Regions from separate parts of the Bradyrhizobium genosp. A genome, predicted to be linked through region 1. Evidence: predicted binding sites of a transcription regulator. Region 1 holds the regulator's gene; each other region holds the start of a gene.
The links. Region 1 encodes LexA, which represses DNA repair genes until DNA is damaged. Its sites were predicted from a motif close to TGTTCNNNNTGTGTTCNG; they were not measured.
Positions count from the first base shown of each region.

Region 1 (3,273 bases):
CTTCTCCGAGGGTGACGTGCTGCTGCGCAAGGGCGCCCGGCTGACCGAGCGCGACCTCGCGCTCGCCGCCGGCATGAATCACCCGCAGCTTGCGGTCCGCCGCCGTCCAAAGGTCGCGATTCTCGCTACCGGCGACGAGTTGGTGATGCCGGGCACCACGCCCGGCCATGGCCAGATCGTTTATTCCAACGGCTACGCCCTGCACGCGCTCGCCCGCAGCGAGGGTGCTGACACCATCGACCTCGGAGTTGCCACCGACACGCTTGCCGCCACCACCGCCGGCATCCGCCGCGCGCGCGACTCCGGCGCCGACATCCTGATTACGACGGGCGGTGCCTCGGTCGGCGACCACGATCTGGTGCAACAGGCGCTCCGCGACGAAGGCACCTCGATGGCGTTCTGGAAGATCGCGATGCGGCCGGGCAAGCCGATGATGAACGGGCAGCTCGGGGCGATGCGCGTGATCGGCCTGCCCGGCAATCCCGTGTCATCCTACGTTTGCGGCTTCCTGTTCATGGTGCCGCTGATTCGCGCGTTGTCGGGCCGTTCCGTGGTTCATCATCGACGCGAACGCGCCGTGCTCGGCCGCGACGTCGGCGCCAATGACCAGCGCGAGGATTATCTGCGCGCCCGCCTCGATGTGCGTGATGACGGCACGCTGATCGCCCTTCCCGTCAATCACCAGGACTCCTCGCTGCTTGCGAATCTCGCTGCGGCACAGGCACTTCTCGTGCGCACACCGTTCGCACCGAAGGCCGAAGCGGGAGCGCCCTGCGAGGTGCTGCGACTGCCCGTCTGAGCGCATCGTTCGCAACCGTTCCGCGAACTTTGTCGCGTTCACGGTAAATTAAGCAGTTGCGGAACATGTATCGAACATATAGTGTCCGTTCATGATTTGTTTCGAGCGTGGAGCGGCTTATTGCTGAATTCAGCGGTCTCGGAATCGAACGACATCAACCGGGGGACTTTGGTCGAGATGTTAACGCGCAAACAATACGAGCTCCTGCGGTTCATCAGCGAGCGCCTGAAGGAAAGCGGCGTGCCGCCCTCCTTCGACGAGATGAAGGACGCGCTCGATCTGCGCTCGAAATCGGGCATCCATCGCCTGATCACGGCGCTCGAAGAGCGCGGCTTCATCCGCCGCCTGCCCAACCGCGCCCGCGCGATCGAGGTGATCAAGCTGCCCGAACTTCAGGCCGCCGCCGGCACCCGCCGCGGCTTCACGCCGAGCGTCATCGAAGGCAATCTCGGCAAGGTGCGCACGACCTCGAGCCCACTCGCCGAGGAGGGTGAGCGTCCCGTCGCAGTGCCCGTGATGGGCCGGATCGCGGCTGGTACGCCGATCGAGGCGTTGCAGACCCGCAGCCACACCATCAGCGTCCCGCCCGACATGCTCGGCTCGGGCGAGCACTACGCGCTCGAAGTGCGTGGCGACTCCATGGTGGAGGCCGGCATTCTCGACGGCGACATGGCGCTGATCCAGCGCAACGAGAGCGCCGACACCGGCGACATCGTGGTCGCCCTGATCGACGACGAAGAAGCGACGTTGAAGCGTTTCCGTCGCCGCGGCGCCTCGATTGCGCTCGAGCCGGCGAATGCTGCCTATGAGGTCCGTATCCTGCCGCCCAACCGGGTCAAGATCCAGGGCAAGCTGATCGGGCTGTACCGGAAGTACTGAGCGCGTCGCAATCGACGACCGCCATCAACGATAGGAGCGGACGATTGTCCGCTCCGGCTGGATAGTCTTTCTGGTTTTGCACAGATTATCCGGCCCCCTCTTCAGCCCTACATCCTCGGCACGCCACAACGAAGCACGCATCGCTTCGCCGGCCTTTGAGAGACCGAGGAGACCACCATGCGCAAAATCGCATTGAGCACTATAGCAACGGCGCTGATCGCAGCATCAGCGTCGCAAGGCTTCGCTGCACAAAAGCAGCACCACGCCCGCAAAGCGTCGCAGGCAACGAGCGAGCAATTCCGCGATGCCCGCAACGCCGTCACGCAGCCGACACAGCCGGCCTGGCAGTATTCGGGCTGGTCAGCGCCCGCAGGCCGTTGACCGAACGGCTCTCCAAATGCACAGGAGCAGGCTTTGTTCCTCGCATATTTGAAAAAGATATTGTGATGGTGGCTTGCGGATCCAAGCCGCAGATTTGCCCACAACCAAGCAGACGCTTGCTAACTTCCACTCTGATAGAGGCCTGCGCCTCAGAAGGGGCGCGGTGCTCTATCCTGATTGAGGAGCACCCGATGTGTGACTATAGCCTGCATGCCGTCGCGACGCGTCCCGCAGAGGTTGGCGAGACGATCGTCACGACAACGTTCCGCGGCACCTCGACGCGCGGCTTCGCCTCCGAGGCCGACATGTCCGTTGCAGTCTGCCTGCTGCCGGGAACGGAGCTCGCCTTCGCCGACAACGTCCGCTACGACAATCGCTGGATCTGGACGCGCACCGTCAACTCGCGCGTCGGCAAGTTCGGCAAGGTCGATCCGCACATTCCCGATCGTCATCACGACGCGATCGAATTTCCCGACGGCAAATACGTCCTGGTGACGCAGCTCGTCGAAGGTCAGCGTGCAACCGTGCTGCAGCTGCCCGTGACCCAGCCGCTTGGCGAGCGCGAGCACAAGCCGCAGGTCATCGCCGACAGCCACTCGACGTCCCCGCGTCTGCCGATCGGCTAAAGGGTCGGTCTCAGTCCTCGGCCTGAAGATCGGCTTCCGACGGTGTTGCATCCCGGACGCGCGGAGTTGCGGACCGCGGCATGAGGGTCAGTTCGAAATCTCCATCGCCGGCCGCCGCCGGCGACCAGGGGCGGTTTGCGCCCCTCGCTTTCACCGACGCAATCGTAAAACCGTCGCCACGCTGCGTCAGCGCCAGCGCGCCTTGGCGCGCGAGACGCAGCCGATCGACCACCATCGCACCACAATCCGGTGGCGCGGGCCTTGCGGTCACCACCAGTGCCGCGCGGCTGCAATCGTCGCTCAGCGCGTCGATGCGTAGCGCCTGCGCAATCATCCGGCCGTCGGCGAGCGGCGTGACGCAACCGGACTCGTCGCACGACACGCCGTCACTGAATGAGGCGCTGGCGGGATCGCGCGGGTCCGCGTCCGCCGCGAGCCACTCCTTGATCAGGAAATTGTCCTTGTTGGTCCTCATCAGATGCAGCTGCCCGTCCCTGCCCCGCACTGCGACGCTCCGGCCGTCACCGGCGATAAGAATGTCGGGCTGCCGGACCGACAGACCCCAGACGGTTGCCGCCATGAGTACGA
Region 1 covers NZ_CP188196.1:4,634,046-4,637,318, forward strand. Annotated here, with positions in the region: gene glp (gephyrin-like molybdotransferase Glp) at 1-799, shown strand, start outside; gene lexA (transcriptional repressor LexA) at 977-1,678, shown strand; gene ACP2YP_RS21535 (hypothetical protein) at 1,856-2,059, shown strand; gene ACP2YP_RS21540 (hypothetical protein) at 2,251-2,685, shown strand; gene ACP2YP_RS21545 (ComEC/Rec2 family competence protein) at 2,696-3,273, opposite strand, start outside.

Region 2 (3,273 bases), 110 kb from region 1:
GGCGGCGCGGATGCCCGCCCGTCCGAGAATGACGCCGCCGGTCGGGAAATCCGGTCCCGGCACGATATTGATGAGTTCGTCGATGGTCAGCGCGGGGTTGTCGATCAACGCGACGCAGGCATCGATGACCTCACCGAGATTATGCGGCGGGATGTTGGTCGCCATGCCGACGGCGATGCCGCCCGCGCCGTTGACCAGAAGGTTCGGGAACTTGGCCGGAAGAACCGACGGCTCGGTCTCGTTGTTGTCGTAGTTCGGCTGGAAGTCGACGGTATCCTTGTCGATATCGGCCAGCAGCGCCAGCGCCGCCTTGGTCAGGCGCGCTTCGGTGTAACGATAGGCGGCCGGGGGATCGCCGTCGACCGAGCCGAAATTGCCCTGGCCGTCGATCAGCGGCACGCGCATCGAGAAGTCCTGCGCCATGCGGACCATGGCGTCGTAGATCGACTGGTCGCCGTGCGGGTGATACTTACCGATGACGTCGCCGACCACGCGGGCGGATTTGACGTACTTCTTGTCGGGCGTGTGCCCCTGCTCGTTCATCGAGTACAGGATGCGGCGATGTACCGGCTTCAGACCGTCGCGGGCATCAGGCAGCGCGCGCGCCACGATCACGCTCATGGCGTAGTCGAGATACGACTTCTTCATCTCCTCGAAGATGGAGACGGGGCGAATATCCGAGCGCTCCGGCTCGTCGCCGGGCTTCTTGTTGTCGTCGTCGGCCAAAGGGGAATCCGGTGAAATTTTATCTGGGAATCATATAGCGCATCGGGGCCCTGATAACCACCCTTGCAAGCCCTTGGGAAGCGGTTTTTCCGTTTGTTTTTCCAGAGACTTACGCGCTTCTCGCCACCGTCGTCAACAGCACCGGAACGAGCCACCCGGAACGCCCGTTATGCCCCGAAAAACACCTGGTGCATGATGCACCCGGGCACCAGCGTGAACAGTCCCGCCACCACCAAGGCACCGGTGAAGAGCAAGATCATGATGCGACGGTGATCGGTCACGCGATGCGTGTGCGCCCGCCACACCGCCAGCGGCAGCATCACCAGCGTGAAGATCGACAGGAGGTGGATCGGGCTGAACGGCCCGACCAGCCGGATCTGGTGGATCCAGAATGACGAGGCCGCCACCACGCCCATTAGCGCCACCCAGATCCAGCCAATCGTACGGTGCGGCAGCGTGCCCTTTGGCGCGGCGAACTGGACAAGGCCGAGCACGAAAGCCGCCATCGCCGCGAAGGCGTGCAACGGGATCTCGGGAGCGGCGTCAAGCAGTGGCGCGAGGCTCATGTGAGGCGTCCTCTGGTCGGAACCGACCATGTGAATGGGATTAACATAAAGTTAATACCATTCACATCGCGACTCGTCAAAGGCTTGAGGCAGCACATGATGCCAGCCCGGAAAAACCGAGCTTCACCAGTCAATTGGTAAGGAGTCCTGCCGCTTTACGCGAGCACGGCAAAGTCCCGACTGAGCGCCCGCCCCGGCTCAGAACGGGATGTCGTCGTCCATGTCGTTGTTGCGGCCACCGGTGCCCGCGGCCACGACACGGCGCGGCGCGCTGCTGACGGGACCGGAGGAGCCGAAATCGCCGCCCGGCTCGTCGCCGAAGCTGCCGCCTCCCCCGCCACCACCGCGGCCGTCGAGCATTGTCAGCGTCGAGTTGAAGCCCTGGAGCACGACCTCGGTGGAGTACTTCTCCACGCCGCTCTGATCGGTCCATTTGCGGGTCTGGAGCGCGCCCTCGATGTAAACCTTGGCGCCCTTCTTCAGATACTGCTCGGCGACCTTGCAGAGACCTTCATTGAAGATCACGACGCGATGCCACTCAGTCTTTTCCTTGCGCTCGCCGCTATTCTTGTCACGCCAGGTCTCCGAGGTGGCGATGCTCAGATTCGCGATCGGCCGCCCGTCCTGGGTGCGGCGGATTTCCGGATCCTTGCCGAGATTTCCAACCAGAATGACTTTGTTGACGCTTCCCGCCATCGCCGCTCTCCACTCCAAATGCCACTGAATTTCGAAAAGGCGCGCCCGCGCTGCCTGTTGGGCCGACCCTATACGCTTACGAGCACTGATCAGCCTGCCACGCCCTCGGTTATCCCCACATATAGCATCGGGCGAACATTTGTTCCAGATTTGTTCCCGCCGAAATTCAAACTGCCGGCGGTTGCGAGCGGTCGCGCGTGCCACTCTTCACGCTACGATGAATAGGAACCTGACGGGGCCAGTCCGATCTAGAGAAAAGCGCTTAACATTCATCAAGTTAAGGCATGCGAGTTAGCCCGCGAGTGTTGCATTCCGGAGACGGACTTTACGTCCAAGTGAGGCTACGATGACCTCGGAATTTAATTCTTATGGGCGTCGCGCCTGATTGACCGCCTCGGGGGACTTCTGAAGCGGACGACACTGGGGAGACTGCAATGAAGAAAGTTCTATTCAGCACAATTGGTATCGTTGCGTTTGGCCTGTCCGCTCCCGCGAGCGCGGCGGATCTTGCCGCCCGTCCTTACACCAAGGCGCCTGCGCCGATGATCGCCACCATCTACGACTGGAGCGGCTTCTACATCGGCATCAACGGCGGCGGCGGATCGACCCACAAATGCTGGGACTTTGTCACTCCCGTAACCGGCGTTTTGGTCCGCGAGGGTTGTCACAACGCCACCGGCGGCACGGTCGGTGGTCAGGTCGGTTATCGCTGGCAATCCGCCAATTGGGTCTTCGGTCTCGAAGGCCAGGGCAACTGGGCTGACTTCTCCGGCGACAATGTCAGCACGACCTTTATCGGCACGGGCCTTCGCGATCGGTCCAAGATCAATTCGTTCGGTTTGATCACCGGTCAGGTCGGTTACGCCTGGAACAACGTGCTGGTCTACGTGAAGGGCGGCGGCGCGGTCGTGAGTGACCGCTACCGGAGCTACGACGTCGTCACCGGCCTTGAGTTCGACCGGGCCAATGAGACCCGTTGGGGCGGTACCGTGGGCGCAGGCGTCGAAATCGGATTCGCGCCGAACTGGACGGTCGGCTTCGAGTACGATCACCTCTTCCTCGGCAACCGCACCCTTGGCTTCACCGGTTCTGGCAACTTCCTGATCGCCCCAGCCGGCGCCGCCACACGCTCTGAGCGCATCGGCCAGGACGTCGATATCGGCCTGATCCGCGTGAACTATCGCTTTGGCGGCCCCGTTATCGCAAAATACTGATATCCGTCTGGACTCATTCGAGAATCGAAGGCCGGCCTCGCGCCGGCCTTTTTGTTGCGGGTTCCCGATGG
Region 2 covers NZ_CP188196.1:4,520,162-4,523,434, forward strand. Annotated here, with positions in the region: gene gyrA (DNA gyrase subunit A) at 1-726, opposite strand, end outside; gene ACP2YP_RS20985 (DUF2306 domain-containing protein) at 894-1,292, opposite strand; gene ACP2YP_RS20990 (single-stranded DNA-binding protein) at 1,491-1,988, opposite strand; gene ACP2YP_RS20995 (outer membrane protein) at 2,423-3,202, shown strand.
Region 2: a site for LexA is predicted at 2,129-2,146, ahead of ACP2YP_RS20990 (single-stranded DNA-binding protein). Genes of this name have one in related genera too.

Region 3 (3,273 bases), 3.2 Mb from region 1:
GCTCCTCCGTCGCAACGCAGACGCGCGTCGCGACATGACCGGGCATCACGAAGCCCGGGAGAGCTGGCCATCCTTCGGCGGACCCTTCGGTCCGACTGGATCTTTCTTAGGCCTTCACTCCGCCGCAACCATTCGCGGAAGCGGAACGCAAAGCCAGTCACACAAACAGCATAATACGGTTCTCTGCAGATTGACTACCGCTACTGCATATTTTTCCCAAGAATGCCGGAGTGTTACGGCTTCGGCACCTCTAATCGGAATCTGGCAGCGCCGCCTTGTCCAAGCGGCATTTCCAGCTCGGGCAGGATCGTCTTGAGCTCGCCTTGCAATGTGTATGGCGGGTTGACGATCAGGAGCCCGGTGGAGGTGAGGGCCGCGCCGTCGAGCTGCGGCGCGACGCTGAATTCGAGCCGCAGACATTTTCCCGGAGTCTTTGCTTTAGCTGCGGTCCGCGCCACGAGTTGCGCCAGCGTGTCGGTGGCGCGCCGGCTCTTGGCGGGGTACCAGATTACATAGATACCGGTCGGCCATTTCGCGAACGCGGTGGAGAAGGCCTCGCCCAGTCTTTCGAACTCGTCTTTCGCCTCGAAAGCCGGGTCGATCAGCACGACCCCGCGCCGCTCCTTCGGCGGCACGAACGCCGGCAGCGCCATCCAGCCGTCAAGATCGACCACGCGGGCCTGTTCGTCGCGCCGCAACACGTCAATCAGCGCCTTGCGTGCCTTCGGCTCGAGCTCGCAAGCCACGAGCCGGTCCTGCGGCCGCATCAGGCCGCGCGCGATCAAGGGCGACCCCGGATAGGCTTTGAGCTCGCCCTTCGGGTTGAAGGCGCGAACGATGTCGAGATAGGGCTTGGTCAGTGCGATTGTCTCGTTCGTGAAGCGCGCCTGCATCAGCCGCGCGATCCCCGTCAGCCACTCGCCGCTGCGGCGCGCCTCGTCGCTGCCGAGATCATAGAGGCCGGCACCCGCATGGGTGTCGATGACGCGGAAGGCGGCCGGCTTGTCCTGCAGATAAGTGAGGATGCGCGCCAGCACGATGTGCTTGATGACATCGGCGAAGTTGCCGGCGTGAAAGGCGTGGCGATAGTTCATGCAAGAGCACTACGCCACGTGACGGCCTGAGCAAAGAGGTACGAGAGCGTGAACTACCCGCCCCTGACCGGCGGCATCGTCACCTGGTCGCGACGGCAGGCGCGGCGTTCGATCTCCTCGCAGGCGCGGAATTGTAGGTCCTTGCTGAGGCAGATGCGGACCTCGGAGAGCCGGGTCCGGTTGCAGGTGACCGAGACGGCCGTGTTACTCAGGCCCGGATTGGCCTTGATGAAGGCTTCCTCGACGTCGGCCGGAGCGACAGTCTTGGCCTCCGACAAATCGAGATATTCGGCCGGAATCTTGATTGCCGCACGTGCCTTTCGGATCGTCTCGAAATAGTTGCGATCCGTTAGCCCGGAACAGGTGCCGTGCTTGTCCCACTCGTTGAAGATCAGCCCCGGCGCCGGCATCAGATCGAGCATCGAAGAGACGATGTTGCGGTTCAGCCGCGGCGACGGCCGCTGGCAGTATTCCGGAAAGCCGTTCTCATATTGTGGCCACAGCCCATGCACCACGAAGGAATAGGGCCGTCCCTCGCACTGGATATTCGAGCGCCCGCCACCGCGGCCGCGCTCGGCCGCTTCCTCGCAGAAGGACGGCGACCACGACAGCGACAGCACATAGAAGTCGAATTCGCCCGGCGCGTTCTGCCGCTTGTCCTGGGCCTTGGCGCCGCCGGCCAGCGAGAGCAGCCCGGCGGCAATGGTCAGAGAGATCACGAGACGGGAGAACGAATGCAATCTAAAGTGAAACATGGCAACGCCCCTCAACTAGACTGTGCAATCAGCCTAGCAGGCAATAAGAACATTTCAAGAACAAATTTCAGGCGACCCGACGATTGGCCGCGTGGGCGGTCCGAATCAGGACCTTTTGCAATCAAGGCTTGGCGGCGCGGCAGGACGGATTGTAGGCCCAGTTGCGGTCGAGCCCGACCACGCACCATTCGACGCCCTGGCCGTAGCCGGCAAAGCCGCCATCCTCGACGATCGAGAAGTGGATCCTGCGCATCTTGCCGTCATTGAGCATGGCCTCACCGGTGCAGTAGCGGCGCGGAATGTTGTCAGAGGCCCAGGCCCGGAAGGCGGTCTCATGGACGGCCGAGAAGCCCTCGATCTTCAACGGCGAATTCCAGAACGAGCTTTCCTTCTCCCAGAACTGGGTGGCAATCGTCGGCAGCGCCTTCTCACAATCGGCGACGTTGCCATCGTAACGCGGTCCGCTCAGCCAGAAATTCAGCTCCAGCGGGTTGGCGGCCCTGGCCTCACCGAGCGACAGCGCTCCAAACATCAGGCCGAGAACGGCGGCAAAGCGAAGCGATTTCAGGGAGGTCGAGGCGCGCATGGGCAATCCAGACAGCATGATCTGCGGAGGTCGGACGGTGCCGCGAAGGGCGGGGGAGGTCAAGTGCAGCGCGGCAACACTTGGCCAGGAGTTGATCACGACGTCGCAGTCAACCGGCCTTCCGTTCTTTCCACGGCCGCCGCGGCACCGTAAACTGCCGCCAACCAATCGGAGTGACGGGAATGCGAATCATTGCGGCCGCGGGCCTTCTTGCCAGCCTGGTTGTCTCAGGGATGATGGCGAGCCAGTCGGCGCGCGCCGACATCCTTCCGGTGCCGCCCTTCAAGGGCAACGACACCGGCGGCATCATCGCCTATTCCATGGCGACGCAGACCGATGCGCGCCAGGTCGCGGTCGATCACTGCGCGCACTACGGCAAGGTGGTCAAATTCCTTGCGGTGCAGGCGTATGAGGGTGGCTATATCTCGTTCTCGTGCCGCTGGGTGCCCTATGGCGCGGCCGATCGGCCGATCCGCACGCTCTACTGAGGCGTCTTTCGGAAAGCCAAGATCTCTCAGCCGGGAGTCGCTCGCATGACGCGCAAGCTTGCTTTGCTCGGATCAGTCGTTTGCTTCATGTTGTCGGCTGGGAGCGCAATCGCTGACGATCTGCCGGTGCGCAAGGCCGGCCTCTGGGAAATGAAGATGGTCCGGACCGGCTCGGCGATGCCGGAAATGACCATGCAGCATTGCACCGACGAGGCCGTCGACAAGGAGATGAACAACAACATCTCGCCGATGGCCAAGCAGGTCTGCTCCAAGCAGGACATCAAGAAGACGGCGACCGGCTATGTCAGCGATTCCGAGTGCAGCGTCGCCGGCATGTCCACGACCTCGCA
Region 3 covers NZ_CP188196.1:1,418,581-1,421,853, forward strand. Annotated here, with positions in the region: gene ACP2YP_RS06485 (23S rRNA (adenine(2030)-N(6))-methyltransferase RlmJ) at 234-1,094, opposite strand; gene ACP2YP_RS06490 (ribonuclease T2 family protein) at 1,148-1,849, opposite strand; gene ACP2YP_RS06495 (hypothetical protein) at 1,971-2,435, opposite strand; gene ACP2YP_RS06500 (hypothetical protein) at 2,618-2,923, shown strand; gene ACP2YP_RS06505 (DUF3617 domain-containing protein) at 2,969-3,273, shown strand, end outside.
Region 3: a site for LexA is predicted at 1,895-1,912, ahead of ACP2YP_RS06490 (ribonuclease T2 family protein). Genes of this name have one in related genera too.